DNA from 2 places in the Mycobacterium sp. NGS26 genome. Region 1 is predicted to be linked to the other one. Evidence: riboswitches for the same ligand, from Rfam matches in the RefSeq annotation. Region 1 holds a riboswitch; the other holds the start of a gene.
What was found. Region 1 has a riboswitch for S-adenosylmethionine ahead of AC5Y6X_RS20960 (bifunctional o-acetylhomoserine/o-acetylserine sulfhydrylase). Riboswitches for the same ligand answer to the same signal wherever they lie in the genome.
Positions count from the first base shown of each region.

Region 2: linked by a shared signal. The riboswitch ahead of AC5Y6X_RS02035 (hypothetical protein) and the one ahead of AC5Y6X_RS20960 (bifunctional o-acetylhomoserine/o-acetylserine sulfhydrylase) in region 1 are both predicted to bind S-adenosylmethionine.

Region 1 is NZ_JCALDU010000006.1:363,989-374,189, forward strand. Features, by position in the region: gene metX (homoserine O-acetyltransferase MetX) at 1-797, opposite strand, end outside; gene AC5Y6X_RS20960 (bifunctional o-acetylhomoserine/o-acetylserine sulfhydrylase) at 809-2,182, opposite strand; SAM riboswitch class IV at 2,364-2,482, opposite strand; gene AC5Y6X_RS20965 (NADP-dependent isocitrate dehydrogenase) at 2,661-4,898, shown strand; gene AC5Y6X_RS20970 (NADP-dependent isocitrate dehydrogenase) at 4,946-6,175, shown strand; gene ephH (epoxide hydrolase EphH) at 6,172-7,017, opposite strand; gene trpS (tryptophan--tRNA ligase) at 7,105-8,136, shown strand; gene yhjD (inner membrane protein YhjD) at 8,148-9,179, shown strand; gene AC5Y6X_RS20990 (DMT family transporter) at 9,176-9,490, opposite strand; gene nagA (N-acetylglucosamine-6-phosphate deacetylase) at 9,472-10,201, opposite strand, start outside.
Region 2 is NZ_JCALDU010000001.1:431,403-438,652, reverse strand. Features, by position in the region: gene AC5Y6X_RS02055 (bifunctional DNA primase/polymerase) at 116-2,182, shown strand; gene AC5Y6X_RS02050 (hypothetical protein) at 2,634-2,825, opposite strand; gene AC5Y6X_RS02045 (hypothetical protein) at 3,003-4,055, shown strand; gene AC5Y6X_RS02040 (AlbA family DNA-binding domain-containing protein) at 4,445-5,596, opposite strand; gene AC5Y6X_RS02035 (hypothetical protein) at 5,633-6,145, opposite strand; SAM riboswitch class IV at 6,182-6,293, opposite strand; gene AC5Y6X_RS02030 (hypothetical protein) at 6,752-7,081, shown strand.

The DNA of each region.
Region 1 (10,201 bases):
AGGTAGCTCTGCACCGCGAATCGGCCGCCGTTGAGCGGGTCTTCGTCGCCCTGGCCGTCGTTGCCGAAGCGGGTGTCGAGCTCGACCTCGCCCCGGTAGGTCAGGTGCGCGAACCGGCGGGCGATCGCCAGCCCGGCATCCGGTGCCCGCCCGCTGTCGTGGTAGTCGCCGCCCTGCCAGTTCGGGTCGGACTTGATGGCGGCGATCTGAGTGCTCTGGGTTCCGATCTGGTTGGCGGTGGCGCGCGCACCGACCGCCAGCAGCAGCCCGGCCCGGACGAGGTCCGGGTGGCTGACGATCCACTCCAAAGCCCTTGCGCCGCCCATGGATCCGCCGACGACGGCGGCGACCCGTTCGATGCCCAGCGCGGCCAGCGCGGCGACGTCCGCCTCGACCTGATCCCGCAACGAAATCTGCGGGAACCGCGAGCCCCACGGCTTTCCGTCGCGCGCAAGCGAACTCGGCCCGGTAGAGCCGTGGCAGCTGCCCAGCACGTTGGTGGCCACGGCGCACCAGCGGTTGGTGTCGATCGGGGCGCCCGGCCCGGCCACCCCGTCCCACCAGCCCGGGGTGGGATGCCCGGGTCCGGCGGGCCCGGTGATGTGCGAGTCGCCGGTGAGCGCGTGCAGCACCACCACCACGTTGTCGCGCGTCGGCGACAGCTCGCCCCAGCGCTGCACCGCGATGCAGACGTCGTCGATCACCGCGCCGCTTTCCAGCCGCAGCGAGCCGATGTGGACCAGGCCGATCTCGCCCTCGGCGGGCAGCGTCTGCGTCGGAATGTCGGAGATCGTCATGTCCGGATTCCTCAGAACGCCGCCACGGACTGCGGGTCGCCGCTGGCCTGGGCCGACCCCGCCGCCGCACCGAACCTGCGGGCGGCGGCGAAGCCGAGCTCGAGGTCGGCGAGGATGTCGTCGATGCCCTCGAGGCCGACGGCCAGCCGCACCAGCCCCGGGCTGACGCCGGTGGTCAGCTGCTCGGCGGGGCTCAGCTGGGCGTGGGTCGTCGACGCCGGGTGAATCACCAGGGAACGCACGTCACCGATGTTGGCGACGTGGCTGTGCAACTTCAGCGCGTTGACGAACGCCTGGCCGGCCTCGATACCGCCCGCCAGTTCGAACGCCAGCACGGCCCCGGTTCCCTTGGGCGCGAGCTTCTTTGCGCGCTCATGCCATGGCGAACCGGGCAGCCCCGCGTAGTTGACCGACAGCACGCCCTCGTGCGAGGCCAGGAACTCGGCGACCCGTTGCGCGTTGGCGACGTGGCGTTCCACGCGCAGGCTCAGCGTCTCCAGGCCCAGGGCGACCAGGAACGCGTTGAACGGCGACGCCGCCGACCCGTAGTCGCGCAGCAATTGCACGCGCGCCTTGATGGCGTATGCCGGCGGTCCCAGCTCGGCGTACACCACGCCGTGGTAGCTGGGATCGGGTGTGGTGAACCCGGGGAAGCGGCCCTGCGTCCAGTCGAACGTGCCGCCGTCGACGATGACGCCGGCGATCGCCGCGCCGTGCCCGCCCAGATATTTGGTGGCCGAGTGCACGACGATGTCGGCGCCCTGGGTCAGCGGCTGGATCAGGTACGGGGTGGCGATGGTGTTGTCGACGATCAGCGGTACGCCGTTGGCGTGGGCGACCCCGGCGACCCCCGGGGTGTCGAGCACGTCGATCTGGGGGTTGGAGATGGTTTCGCCGAAGAACGCCTTGGTGTTCGGCCGCACCGCGGCCTGCCAGGAGTCCAGGTCGTCGGGGTCCTCGACGAAGCTGACATCGATGCCCAGCTTCGCCAGCGAATAGTGGAACAGGTTATAGGTGCCCCCGTAGAGCCGCGGGCTGGTGACGATGTGATCCCCGGCGCCCGCCAGGTTCAATATGGCGAACGTCTCGGCGGCCTGCCCCGAACTCAGGAACAGCGCGGCCGCGCCGCCCTCGAGCGCCGCGATGCGCTGCTCGACGACGTCGGTGGTCGGGTTGCCGATCCGGGTGTAGATGTTGCCCGGAACCTCGAGCCCGAACAGCGCCGCGGCATGCGCGGTGTCGTCGAAGGTGTACGACGTCGTCTGGTAGATCGGCAGGGCCCGCGCGTTGTTCGGTGAGTCCGGGTGCTGGCCGGCGTGGATCTGCTTTGTCTCGAACGACCAATGCGCGGTCGGATCGGTCTCGGTGTTGCTGTCGTCGCTCATGACGGGCTTTCTGTCGGGAGTGGGTGAATCGGGTATCGGGAGTGCTCGCGGCCAAGCGGGACGCCACGAGCGATGGCGTCGGCCGGGCGGCCGTCGGCTAGCACCGACACACGATGGAGCGCGAATGGGCTTGAAGAATGCGCATCACGTATCCCCGTCTAGTCAGGGGCCCGTCATGGCGGACCCGCGCTTGCCGGATAGCCGGTTGGGCTACTCAACCCGGTCATCACCCGGGGCACCCCACCGCGGTTGGAGGGTTGCCGGCCAGCAAGCCGGGGCTTGTCGCTGGCACTCATGACCAATTACGAAGATTAGCTTATCGCGCCGACTCGGCGCCAACGGGGCGATCCGACGGCCGTGGCCACCGGGGTTCACCGCCCTGACCTGCAGGTCGATGCCCGGTCAAACGCCCTTGATAGCGTGGCAACAACCACAACGCTGAGCCTCATCATGTGACAACCACGCCGGGAGATGGACCGTGTGCGCCGAACAGCCGACCGTCATCTACACGCTGACCGACGAAGCGCCGCTGCTGGCGACCTACGCGTTCCTGCCGATCGTGCGCGCCTTCGCGGAGCCGGCGGGCATCAAGATCGAGACCAGTGACATCTCCCTGGCCGCCCGGATCCTTGCCGAGTTCCCCGATCACCTGACCGACGAGCAGCGGGTTGAAGACAACTTGGCGAAATTGGGCGCGCTGACGAAGCTGCCCGACACCAACATCATCAAGCTGCCGAACATCAGCGCCTCGGTGCCCCAATTGATCGCCGCGGTCAAGGAGCTGCAAGGCAAGGGATTCAAGATTCCGGACTTTCCGCAGAGCCCGAAGACCGATGAGGAGAAGGAAATTCGCGACCGCTATGCCAAGTGCCTTGGCAGCGCGGTCAATCCGGTACTGCGACAAGGCAACTCGGACCGACGCGCGCCGAAGGCCGTCAAGGAGTACGCGCGCAAGCACCCCCACAGCATGGGGGAGTGGTCGCCGGCCTCGCGCACTCACGTCGCGACCATGCGGCACGGCGACTTCTACCACGGCGAGAAGTCGATGACGCTGGACCGCGCGCGCGACGTGAAGATGGTGCTGGAGACCAAGGGCGGGAAGACAATCGAGCTCAGGCCCAGGGTGGAGCTGCGCGAAGGCGACATCATCGACAGCATGTTCATGAGCAAGAAGGCCCTCGTCGAGTTCTACGAGGAGCAGATGCAGGACGCCTACGAGACCGGCGTGATGTTCTCGCTCCACGTCAAGGCGACGATGATGAAGGTCTCCCATCCCATCGTTTTCGGCCACGCGGTGAAGGTCTTCTACAAGGAGGCATTCGCCAAGCACCAGGCGCTCTTCGACGAGCTCGGCGTCAACGTCAACAACGGGCTGGTCGACCTGTACAACAAGATCGAGTCACTGCCCGCATCGCTGCACGAGGAGATCATCCGCGACCTGCACGCCTGCCACGAACACCGCCCGGAGCTGGCGATGGTCGATTCCGCCAAGGGCATCACCAACTTCCATTCACCCAGCGACGTGATCGTGGACGCGTCGATGCCGGCGATGATCCGCGCCGGCGGCAAGATGTGGGGGGCCGACGGCCGGCAGAAGGACACCAAGGCCGTCAATCCCGAGTCGACTTTCTCCCGCATCTACCAAGAGATCATCAACTTCTGCAAGACCCACGGGGCGTTCGACCCGACGACGATGGGCACGGTCCCCAACGTCGGGCTGATGGCGCAGGAGGCCGAGGAGTACGGGTCGCACGACCAGACGTTCGAGATCGCCGAAGACGGCGTCGCCAACATCGTCGACCTGGACACCGGCGAAGTCCTGCTGACCCAGAACGTGGAAGCCGGCGACATCTGGCGCATGCCCATCGTCCGCGACGAACCGATCCGGGACTGGGTCAAGCTGGCCGTCACCCGGGCCCGCAATTCGGGGATGACGGCGGTGTTCTGGCTGGACACCGAGCGGCCGCACGAGGTCGAGCTGCGCAAGAAGGTCAAGGAATACCTCAAGGAGCACGACACCGAGGGCCTACAAATCCAGATCATGCCGCAGGTGTGGGCCATGCGGTACACGCTGGAGCGCGCGATGCGTGGCCAGGACACCATCGCCGTCACCGGAAACATCCTGCGCGACTACCTGACCGACCTGTTCCCGATCCTGGAGCTGGGCACCAGCGCCAAAATGCTGTCCATCGTGCCCTTGATGTCCGGCGGCGGCATGTACGAGACCGGCGCGGGCGGTTCGGCGCCCAAGCACGTCCACCAGCTCGTCGAGGAAAATCATCTGCGCTGGGATTCCCTCGGCGAATTCCTCGCCCTGGGAGCGTGTTTCGAGGACATCGGCATCAAGACCGGCAACGAGCGCGCCAAGATTCTGGGCAAGACGCTGGATGCGGCGATCGGGAAGCTGTTGGAGAACAACAAGGGTCCGTCGCGCAAGACCGGCGAACTCGACAACCGCGGCAGCCAGTTCTACCTCGCGCTGTACTGGGCCGAGCAACTCGCCGCGCAAACCGACGACAAGGAGTTGCGCGAGCACTTCGCCGCGCTGGCCGAGTCGTTGGGCCGCAACGAGGACGCTATCGTGGCCGAACTCGCCGAGGCGCAGGGCGAGGCGGTCGACATCGGCGGCTACTACCGGCCGGACCACGAGAAGACGACCGCGGTGATGCGGCCGAGCAAGACGTTCAACGAAGCCCTGGCTGCGTCGCAAGGCTGACGCGACGGCCCGCGGGTCGAAGCGGGCGCCCCTTGTAGTCTGAGCCCATGTCCGGTGGAAGCAAGATCAAGGTCAAGGGTCCGGTAGTGGAGCTCGACGGTGACGAGATGACCCGCGTCATCTGGAAGCTGATCAAGGACATGCTGATCCTGCCGCACCTCGACATCAACCTCGACTACTACGACCTGGGCATCGAGCATCGTGACCGCACCGACGACCAGGTGACGATCGACGCGGCCTACGCCATCAAGAGGCACGGCGTGGGCGTCAAGTGCGCGACCATCACCCCCGACGAGGCCCGCGTGCAGGAGTTCAACCTGAAGAAGATGTGGCTGTCGCCCAACGGGACGATCCGAAACATCTTGGGCGGCACCATTTTCCGCGAGCCGATCGTGATCTCCAATGTCCCGCGGCTGGTTCCGGGCTGGACCAAGCCAATTGTCATCGGCCGTCACGCTTTCGGTGACCAGTACCGGGCGACGAACTTCAAGGTCGACCAGCCGGGCACCGTCACGCTGACGTTCACCCCCGCCGACGGCAGCGAGCCGATGGTGCACGAGGTGGTGTCCATCCCCGAAGAGGGTGGCGTCGTGATGGGCATGTACAACTTCAAGGAATCCATCCGGGATTTCGCCCGCGCGTCCTTCGCGTACGGCCTGAACGCCAAGTGGCCGGTGTACCTGTCGACGAAGAACACCATCCTCAAGGCCTACGACGGCATGTTCAAAGACGAGTTCCAGCGCGTCTACGACGAGGAGTTCAAGGACAAGTTCGAGGCCGAGGGGCTGACCTACGAGCACCGGCTGATCGACGACATGGTCGCGGCGTGCCTCAAGTGGGAGGGCGGCTATGTGTGGGCGTGCAAGAACTACGACGGCGACGTCCAGTCGGACACCGTCGCGCAGGGCTACGGCTCGCTCGGGCTGATGACGTCGGTGCTGATGACGGCCGACGGCAAGACGGTCGAGGCCGAGGCCGCGCATGGCACCGTCACCAGGCACTTCCGCCAGTACCAGGCCGGCAAGCCGACCTCGACCAACCCGATCGCGTCGATCTTCGCGTGGACACGCGGGCTGCAGCACCGCGGCAAGCTGGACAACACGCCCGAGGTGATCGAGTTCGCCCAGACGCTCGAGGACGTCGTGATCGGCACGGTCGAGGGCGGCAAGATGACCAAGGACCTCGCCATCCTCGTCGGTCCCGAGCAGGACTGGCAGAACAGCGAGGAGTTCCTCAACTCGATCGCCGAGAACCTCGAGAAGGCTCTGGCCGGTTAGCTCGCCGGCGGGTTGTCCACCGCCCGCAGCGGCGGGGTGCACTCCCGGATGAAGCTGTCGATCAGCTCGGCGACGCGGTCGGGCGCCTCGAACATCGGGATGTGGCCCACGCCGTCGAGCACGGTGAGCTTGTGGTTCCTCGGCAGCAACTCGGTGAAATGCCGGCTGAACCTGCGGGGCGGGACCACCCGGTCCTTCTCGCAGAGCACCAGGTGCGAGGGCACCGCGGTGTGTTCCAGCTCCACCAGCCCGGGCAGCCACAGCGCCTTGATCAGCAGCTGGTAGTAGGCGGGGCAGTGCGTGACGTCGTCGACGATGGCCGACAGCTGGCGCTCGCTGACCCCGTCGGGCCGGGCGCTGACCGGGACGCTGCCCAGCTGGCGGCTGAACGGCAGCCGCAATATCCGCTGGCCCAGCAGACAGGTCAGCAACCAGATCGGCAGCCCCGAGACGAACTTGGCGATCACCTCGAATTTGACCGGGCTCCAGCGCGTCCATCCGCCCGCCGGTGCGATGCCGGTGACGGTGCGCGCCCGCCCGCGCCGCTCCAGTTCGAAGGCGACCCAGCCGCCGAGCGAGTTGCCGACGATGTGGGCGGTGTCCCAGCCCAGCTCGTCCATCTGGCGCTCGACGTGATCGGCCAGCACGGCCGACGACATCAGCCAGCTGCTTGCGCGCGGCCCGCCGTTGTGGCCGGCCATCGTGGGGGCGAACACCTCGTAGCGGCCGGTGTCGGCCAACCGCTGGGCGACGACCTCCCACACCGTCTGGGACATCAGGAACGGGTGCAGCAGCAGGACCGGTTCTCCGGAGCCGAGGTGGATCGGCGGGCGGTGGCGCATAGCGCCGACATTAAAGGTGATACCGGCGGTACCGCAAGCAAGGGCCGGTGCCTTCGAATCGGCCCTGCGTGAAAGGATCGGGACATCATGAGCACCGCCACCGGACGCAGCCGGATCTTCTCCGGCGTGCAGCCCACGTCAGACTCGCTGCACCTCGGCAACGCCCTGGGCGCCATCACCCAGTGGGTCGCGCTGCAGGACGACCACCCGGACGAATACGAGGCGTTCTTCTGCGTCGTCGACCTGCACGCCATCACGGTCCCGCAGGATCCCGACGCGCTGCGGCGCCGGACGCTGGTGACCGCCGCCCAGTACCTGGCGCTGGGCATCGACCCGGAGCGCAGCACCGTTTTCGTGCAGAGCCAGGTGCCCGCCCACACCCAGCTGGCGTGGGTGCTGGGCTGCTTCACCGGCTTCGGGCAGGCGTCGCGGATGACGCAGTTCAAGGACAAGTCGGTGCGCCAGGGCAGCGACTCCACCACCGTCGGCCTGTTCACCTACCCGGTGCTGCAGGCCGCCGACGTCCTGGCCTACGACACCGACCTGGTGCCCGTGGGCGAGGACCAGCGGCAGCACCTCGAGCTGGCGCGTGACGTCGCGCAGCGCTTCAACGCCCGCTTCCCGGACACATTCGTGGTTCCCGGCCTGCTAATTCCCAAGATGACCGCCAAGATCTACGACCTGCAGGACCCGACGTCGAAGATGAGCAAGTCGGCGGCCACCGACGCCGGGTTGATCAACCTGCTCGACGATCCGGCCTTGTCCGCCAAGAAGATTCGCTCGGCGGTGACCGACAGCGAGCGCGAGATCCGGTTCGACACCGAGGCGAAGGCGGGCGTGTCGAACCTGCTGAGCATCCAGTCGGCGGTCACCGGGGCCGACATCGACAAGCTCGTCGACGGCTACGCCGGGCGCGGCTACGGCGACCTGAAGAAGGACACCGCCGAGGCCGTCGTCGAGTTCGTCAGACCGATCAAGGCCCGGGTCGACGAATTGATGGCCGACCGCACCGAATTGGAGGCGGTGCTGGCGACCGGCGCGGAGCGCGCCCAGGATGTGGCCGGGAAAACGGTTCAGCGGGTTTACGATCGGCTGGGGTTCCTTCCGCACCGGAGGTAGCAGGATTCACCATGACCGAGCCGGCCGAGCCTGGGTTCCTGGATCGGCTGCGGGCCCGGTTCGGCTGGTTCGACCACGTGATGCGCGCCTACGGGCGCTTCGACGACCGCAACGGCAGCTTCTTCGCGGCGGGCCTGTCCTACTACACGATCTTCGCGTTATTTCCCTTGCTGATGGTCACTTTCGCGATCGCCGGGTACACACTGTCGCGGCGGCATCAGCTGTTGAGCACAATTCAGGGCCGCATCCATGCCTCCGTGCCCGGGGCGCTGGGCCAGCAGCTGGTCGACCTGATGAACTCGGCCATCGACGCGCGGGCGTCGGTCGGTGTCATCGGCCTGGCGACCGCGGCGTGGGCCGGGCTGGGCTGGATATCGCATCTGCGGCAGGCGCTGACCGAGATGTGGTGGGAGCAGCGCATCGACTCGCCGGGTTTCCTGCGCAACAAGCTGTCCGATCTGCTGGCGATGCTGGGCACCTTCCTGGTGCTGATGGGCACCGTCGCGTTGAGCGCGCTGGCCCACTCCGGGCCGATGTCCGCGGTGCTGAGGTGGCTTGGGATACCCGAGTTTTCGGTGTTCGACCTGATCTTCAGGGTCATCTCGCTGGTGGTGTCGTGGTTGATCTCCTGGCTGCTGTTCACCTGGATGATCGCCCGGCTGCCGCGTGAAAAGGTGAGCCTGGTCGCCTCGATGCGGGCCGGGCTGATCGCGGCGATCGGTTTCGAGCTCTTCAAACAGGTGGGGTCGATCTACCTGCAGGCGGTGGTGCGCAGCCCGGCCGGGGCCGTGTTCGGTCCGGTGCTGGGCCTGATGGTGTTCGCCTACATCACCGGCTATCTGGTGCTGTTCTCGGCCGCGTGGGCCGCCACCGCCTCGACCGACCCGCGCGCCCGGGCCGTCGAGCCGCCGGCGCCCGCGGTCATCGCGCCGCGGGTGCAGCTGCACGAGGGGCCCAGCCCCCGTCAGACGCTGACCGCGGTGGCCGCGGGAGCCGTTGGCGCGCTGGCCCTTTCCCGGTTCACCCGGTTCATCCGCCGTTAGCCGACGACCTTCAGGCCCGCGATGCAGGCCACGATCCCGGCGATCAGCACCAGCTTGATCAACGATGCCGGTTCGTCGCCGGTCAGCGTCGCGTACGCCACGGTGAGCACGGCGCCGACGCCGACCCAGACCGCATAGCTGGTGCCGACCGGCAGGGTGCGCATCGCGATCGCCAGCCCGGTCATCGAAAGCGCCAGCGCGACACCGAAGACCAGCGACGGGCCGAGCCGCGAGAAGCCGTCGGACTTGCTCAGGGCGGTCGCCCACACCGCCTCCAGGCACCCCGACGCGATCAGGACGAGCCAGGCCATTTACGCTCCTCATCCCGCCAACCGCCGCGCACCATGACGGCCCCGACCCGCAAATCCCGGTCCAGCACAACGAGATTCGCCTCGTAGCCCTTCCGCAGGCTGCCCACCCGCTGCAGGCCCAGCGCCCGCGCCGGTGTCGCCGAGGTCATCCGCGCCGCGTCGGCCAGCGCCGCGTCGGGGTCGCGATCGCCGGCGACGGCGTTCACCGCGCGGAACAGCCGATCCATGGTGGCGGTGCTGCCGGCGATCGTCGAGGTTCCGCGCACCCGCGCGACGCCGGAGACCACCTCGATCGGCACCGGGCCGAGCCGAAACGCGCCGTCGTCGCAGCCGGCCGCCGCGACGGCGTCGGTGATCACCGCGACCCGGCCGGGCCCGGCCGCCCGGATCACCGCGCGCACCATCGCGGCGTGCACGTGCACGCCGTCGGCGATGAGCTCGAGGGTCACCCGCGGGTCCTGCAGCAGCGCGAGCGCGGGTCCGGGCTCGCGATGGTGCAACGGCGGCATCGCGTTGAACAGGTGCGTGCCGACCGTGGCGCCCAGGGCCAGGGCGTGTCGGGTCTGCTCGTAGGTCGCGTCGGTATGTCCCACGGCGACAACGACTCCCGCGTCGAGGAAGCGTCGGATCGCGTCGTCGCTGCCGGGCCGCTCGGGCGCCAGCGTGACCATCCGGATGGTGCCGGCGCCCGCGGCGAGCACCGCGTCGATC
Region 2 (7,250 bases), on a different contig from region 1:
CTCCAAGGCGCCTAATGTAATTCACCCACGTCCTTCGTGAGTTTATGAGGGCTGGAAGTACTACCCAAGAATTAAACCAGCCCCTACCGAAGTGGGGGGCTGGAAAGAAGAAACTGTGAATAATAATAAACCAATTGCAGCAGAAACGCAAATAAGCGCAATCGAAGGGGCCGAATTTGTCGGTTATAGGGACGCAGCCCCGATCTATCGAGATGCTGGCTGGCTGGGTGTGCTGCCCTTGCGGCCCCGGGAGAAGGTACCTCACCTAGCGGGATTCACCGGCTATGACGGTGTCTGGCCTACCGACGAGCAGATCGCTGCGTGGATCAAGAACCAGCCCGCTGATGCCAACCTCATGCTCCGGGTTCATCACGGTGTGATCGGCATCGACGTGGATGCCTACAGCGGCAAGTCCGGCGGTCGCACCCTTGACGAGGCCGAAAAACTCTGGGGCGCTTTGTCGCCCACGTACCGTAGTAGCTCTCGCGGTGACGACGCTGTGAGCGGTATCCGCCCCTATCGAGTACCCCAAGGCGTGCTGTTTCGGGGTGGTCTCAAGTTTGATGACCTCGGTATCGGCAACGTCGACATCGTTCAGCCCCACCACCGCCACATCACCGCATGGCCATCCATTCACCCCATCGGGGGCCAGTACCGGTGGTATGGGCCTGACGGTGCGTTGCTCCCGGAGGGGCAGGTGCCCCGCGTGCAGGATCTGCCGGAGCTGCCAGCGAAATGGGTTGAGGAGCTGAGCCGGGATTCGGTGCTGGACGAGGTCTTTGACGGCTCGGCACCGAACCGCACTGTGGCACAGCGGGCGAAGATCAACGAAGAGCTGTATCAAAAGCTGATTTCTCAACATGACCACGGATCACCGCCCGATAGCGTCGTTGCGGCACAGCTGGATCAGGCAATGGCCGATCTGAGTAAGCACACCGGTAGCCGGTATGACACCACTCGCGATCGTGTTGGCGCCCTAATGCGCCTTGCAGCTGTGGGTCGCGTCGGGGTTCCCAATGCCTTGGATCAGTTGTACAAGGCGTATGTCCTTGAAGTCACCGACACTCGGCCCCAGTCAGTGGCTGAGGCCGAGTTTCTGCGCTTCACCCAGGGTGCGGCTGCCCTGGTTGCCGCAACGTCGCCGTCACAGATCACCGAGCACGACAACGGTGACAGGGGATCTGGCAATACCCAGACCTTCACTGACGGTGCTTCGTTCATCCTCGACGTGCCCAACGAGATCCCGGCGTTGTGGGGTAGTGGCCAGCAGGTGTTGTGGCCAGAGGGCGAGTCGTTGATGATCTGCGGGCTACCGGGCCTCGGTAAGACGACGCTGGCGGGAATGCTCATCGGAGCCCAGCTGGGGGGTATGGGGAGAATTTTCGGCGGTACTGGGAGAATCGAGGAGTACGTCCTCGATCTACCCGTGGTGCCGGTGGAGGGCAAGATCCTCTACTTGGCGATGGACCGCCCCGCACAGATTGCCCGGTCGCTACACCGTCAGTTCGACGACTCCTATCGCGATGTGCTCCGTGAGCGGCTGGTGATCTGGGAAGGGCCGCCGCCAGGTGATATCGCCAGTAACCCACGGCTTCTGGTCGAACTAGCTGAACGTGCTGGTGCTTCGGTGGTGTATCTCGATTCACTCAAGGACGGTGCCCTGGGCCTGTCTGACGATGAGGTCGGCGCCCGATACAACCGGGCCCGGCAGATCCTTCTCAACCGCAATATCCAGCTGGTTGAGCTACACCATCTCGTCAAGCGGCTCCCTGCTGTACCTGGCCTTGGCGATGTCTACGGTTCCGCGTGGTTGACCGCCGGAGCTGGTTCCGTGGTCCTGCTCAATGGCCAGCCCGGTGACCCCATAGTGGGATTTCGTCACCTCAAGCAGCCTGCCGAGGAGATCGGGCCGCTGATGCTCTCCCACGACGAGGGCACCGGAACCATCGCGATCCTGTCGAGCACGGATCCGGTGGCGCTTGCCAAGCAAGCTGGTGATGAGGGCATCACCGCCAGGGCATTGGCCATGGCGATGTTCGACACCTCCAAGCCGAAGAGTGCCGAGATCGAGAAGGCCCGCCGCCAGCTGACCAAATGCACAAATGAAGGCAGCCTCAGATGTATTCCGGGTACCACGGGAGGCCCGGCTGGTGGGACTGCGACGAGTTGGGTCGTGGCATGACGACCGTTCACGCAGCCATCACGATTCCGGTAAAACCGCTGGTCGGGCGTTCACGGAAGATTTCGATCACGGGAGCGTTCACGAACCGATCATCGTCGATCACGGCTTTGGCGTAGTTGCAGGTAGAACGATCACAAAGCGTTCACGGAATACGATCACGACAACCGTTCACGTTTCCCACTGCCCCTTTAGGGGCAGGGGAACGAACATGAAGAAAAATAGAGCGCATTACCCAGGGTTCCGCGCCCGCCGCTCGGGCCCGGCTCGTGACTACCTCGCGCTTGTGGTGTCGGCTGTGTGCTGCTTCCTGTCTGGTTATGCATGTCCACCATGACGGCGGTACTGGCCAATGGCACCCACCGTTCAGTAGAGCTAGTCGACGTCGCCCATCAACTCGGCGAGGTCTTCGTGCGGTTTCTCACGTCACCAGGTCGATCAACGGAACTCGCCACTATCGATAACCTCGCGCTGCCGCGACGCTGATGAGACCTGACCCTAAAGCCGCGCCGAACGCGGTGGCCCACTTGCTTAGCCGAGTGGATGGGGTGCTCGCCTGTAGCAGTAGGACGTAGCGGAAGGTGAACAGCCAGCCGCGTGCCGCCACCCGTTCCAGTTCGCTTTTCTTGGCGTCGCGGTTGGTCATGGTCGACATTGTGTGGCGCGCCTGGTCTCCACGTCGCGCAGCGGTCGGATAGCTCCTAGCGGTATGTTGGGTAATCGCTAGCGGCACGTAACCTATACTCAGAATATGACCTATATGCCGCCAGCAGGTAACCCGCTAGGGGTTACCCAAGAAGTTTTCACCGGCGCGTGACGCGGGATGAAAAAGTTCGATTGGCTCGCAGAAGCGGCTCGTCTGAAGAAGCAGAAAGAGGACGACAAAAAGGCGCTCGCCAATGCCGAAGCCATCAGGCAGAAGCGGTTGGAGAACCTCAACGCTCGCGCATACGGCATCGAGATCGCCACCAATCTTTACCGAGCCCTCGACACCGGGGATCATCCCGACATCCGCATCCGCAGCAGTTTCATACGACTAGAACAGTCGCGTGCTCCCCGCGAAGCGGGCACACCACTTGCACGGCGTGGGGCTGATGCGGCTACCAGACCGCCGAACACCAAGCTCATTAATCGGCCAGGCAACGCTCAGCAGGCCTACCTCACGGCCATCTATGTCGTCCACCAGGAATTCGATCCAGGCGTCCGCGTCGAAAACCGCCACCACAACGGCGCCCGTGGATGGGCCGATCTCAGCGGTCTGCGAACACGCGGCGTGGAAACCCGCGAACTCAATCTCCGGATTACCCGTGCCCTCAATAAGCTAGACCGGTATGGCCTAGTCACGGTCGCAGAACCCGGTAACCCTCACCGGTACGACGGGTTTCGTCTCAACTGTGACGACGGGTCCCGTCGCCCCTACCACGTTCCGGGAACCTCGACGACAGACACCGTCGTGCTTCCGGCCGCCTTCTTTCTCGCGGGCTGGCATTTGGTCTTGACCGCTGAAGAAATGGCGACGCTGCTCGTCATCATGGAGCACACTCGCCTGCTCCGCCACGGTGGGAGAACACTCGACGCCCACGAGGGTGTTGCCATCCCCGACAAGTTGAAGTGGCGTGACTACGGCTTGGCCCATGAGGCCTACGCCTCCGTGCATGAGTTATGCGAGTTTGGTCTGATAGAGATATACGACCCGGATGATCGGACACGCGGCAAAATCCCCGACAGTCGACGCGGAGACAAGCGCGCATTACGCCTGACCTACCCGGCCTCGCCAGGGCCCGATTACGGGAGCCGTGCCCTTGAGATCGTCAGAAAACATCTCAGAGATTCCCCCGTTCCGCCCAGGCTGCAATACCTCGTGGACGACGGGTAAACCTCTTAAACCGGCGCGTCGGCCGCTTTCGCAATCGGGGTTGGCCAAGGTCCCGGTCATTCCAGGCACCAGTGGCATCCCGACTTGGTCCTACCGGGGTCCAAACGCTAGGGGATCACGGCTTTCACACGGTGTACTCCGGTGACCACCGCTCGGTGAGGTCCGAGGATACGTTCGCTTTCGCCCCTGCCGTGCGGGCTGCCTACAACACCACCGCCTGCTGCCTCAGCGGTGCAGCGGCCATGGCCGACATTCTTCCCCGCATCACGTAAGCCGCGCCGGAGTTGGCGCTAGCCCGGCGGCTTCCGTTCGACGGGAAGGGTCATAGCGCATTCTCCGGAGGAAGTTCTCGATCGAGTTCTTCCGCCTGGACGAATAACCGGCGGCAACTATTGGTCGGCGGCAGAGCCAGAGCTTCCTCTCCGGAGGAGAGCAAGCCCTGCCGACAGTCCAGCATGGATGGACGCTGCCCCAGACGCGAAGGTGTCTTCGCCCCTTCTCTCGAACATACCGACGTAATTCCCGAGTAACTGCCCGCTGGCTACCACTCCGATGACCAAGAAAGGAAAGAGTTCGCGGGGCTGCTTCGGGACGGCGATTAAAAGCAAGTGCTGGCCGGCAGGACGCGTCGGGTCAGCAGGGACGAGCGATACATCCAAATGCTCGATGGGCGGATAAACGAGCCTGTCTATAACTTTCCGGATGGCGCGGACCTGTCCAGTATCGGGCATCGGGTGAACCGCGGTGATTACATCCCGGCCGGACTTCGGCTTGGTTTCCAAACCGACGACAAGGAGTCCGCCGGTATGCGAGTTGGCCATAGCGGAAACGTCTTTCGCTAATTCCAAGCGAGCCTTTTGGTCAACCAGGTGAAGGCTTCGCTTGGCTTCGAGCAACTGGTGCTCGTTGAGGCCGAGCAGAGCTTTGGCATGACCTGCGCGGAGCAGTGCAACGAGGGACTCGATCGAGGTAGCACCGTCGCCGTGGGCATATGCCTCCACGACTGCGATTGCGTCACTGCCAATTTGGTGTGCGTCCGCTACTGTAAGACCCCGAATTGGTACTTCAAATCGAACGGTCCAGTACCCGCGGTAGCCAGGGTACGGCGTGAAGGAAACCAATCGACCGCGGCGAGGCCCGAGCCAGGCTTCTAGAATGTCCGTAGCTTCGTCCCAGGTGTCCTTCTCCGTGCGTGGAGGAGGTGCAGACTCGACATCACACTCGATCACGACTGTTCCGTCACGCATCAGGGCAACGCTGACTGGCTCCGCCAGCGAAAGATCGTCATCAAAGTGTGCGGCGCTATCGAGCGACCACTGAACGAAGAACCGCGGCAGGTCCGCGAGCGGGTCATCTTCGGCCTTGTAATCGCATTCCGGGTAGACAGCCATCATCGCTTGGCGAAGCGACGAGAGGCTTGCCGGACCGATTACCTCTAGGGACGAGAAAGTGTGGTCGCTATCCATCAGCATTGCGTCGCCCACGCCTTCCACGTGCATGGAATCGTATTGTGGACTAAAGCGGACGCGCTTGCCTGCCATCACGCCCATCCTGCATTAGTCGCTGCCGGTGTTGAACTACTCCCGGCTTCGGATTTGGAAGCCGCCGCGACCCGGCCTCCCAGCGGCATACCGGGCGGCGATCGGCAGGGGCGGGATGTCACTGTGGTCGATCTTGCGCAATTTGGCATTGCGCTGCTCCTGCTCTGCCTGGATCTCCTTGATGTGACGCCGCGCCTCCGGGTCGGTCCTGCGCGCCGCAATATTCCGCTGGCTCAGATGGGCGAACTTCTGCCTGATCTGCGCGGGCGTCAGGATGCGCCAAATGTAGCCGCAGTCACAATCCCAGCGCTCGGGGTTCTCGGCGGTCGGCGCCGGGTGGGGATGGTGACCGTCACGACGATGCCGCTCCGCCCATGCTTCCACTCTGTGAGGGTTGGGTCGCGGCAGAATGATCCATCCGCGTTCGGCGGACAACCGCCGTTTCACCACCTCCATCTCCTCATCGCTGGCGTCCTTCGGCGGGTAGATGCCGCGCTCGCGGGCTAGGGCAAGGAGCTGCTCCCGCGTGAACTTGGGTACGTCTGTCATAGCCAGAACTCCCGAAAAACCGGGCCTCCGTAAAGGGAGGCGCTCTTGCCGACACCGGTTGGCGCCAGCCGCTTCGTCACCCGGACCACCCGTGAGCAATTGGGGTTGGTGTGCGCCAAGCCGGGGCTTGATGGCGCAACTCGTGAAGCAACGTCAGTGTATGAGAACGAACCGACGCTGTCCTCGCAGGGAAACACAGCCCGTGAAGAAGCGGACCGCCTGGTGCAATTATTGGTTCAATCCCAGCATCGCGCACCAGCATCCGCGCACGCCAAAATATATTTTCACATGAACGGATTGTCGACGCAGAGGCAGCCGACGACCGTGCAGCGCCCACCCAGGCAGACCCACCAACAACCGCTTAATCACCTTGACGCCCGACGAATGGCGCAAGGTGGCGTCCCTAATGGCCGAGGTACCGACGATGACCGCGACCACGCGCGTCAAGGCGAGAATGGTCAGAGTTGACTGACTGGCGCGGGGATTCACAAATAGAGTTCATCGGCCCTATACCGGTACACACGCGAGAGCCTATGCTGCCCCCAATGCGCTGTGAGCTTCCGCTGGCGGTGTGGTGGCATTCAGCACCGGGGGAAGGAGCCGCAAATGAAAATCACCGCGGCGTTCGCGGCGGGCCTGATCGGGGTCGCGGTCATGGCGGCACCGGCAGCGCATGCTGGCAATCCGTTCAAGACCCGTCAGGTCTGCAACAATCAGGGCACCTGTTGCGAGTTGGACGCGCTGGGACAGATCATGGACTGCGTGACTCGCGGCGCTCCCGGTTCTCCCGGCAATCCCGGAGAGTACACCGACCCGTTTCCGACGAACGCCCGACCGGTGCCAAACCCGTGTCCCAATGGCATCGACCCGTCACATACCTCACCGAACTGGCAGGACCCCACATGGCCCTACAACCAGTGCGGGCTGCCGAAATGATGAGCAGTGTGATCGACGCGGGTTAAGAGATGGGGACCGGAACCGGGAGCGTCAATCCGTTGGCGCGGCATCCCTGGGCGACTAAACCGGGTTGACACGAACAAAGGGGGCCGGGCACGGCGCAGGCACCCATTCCGGGTGGGCCCAACCGCCCTCATTTCGGCTTTAG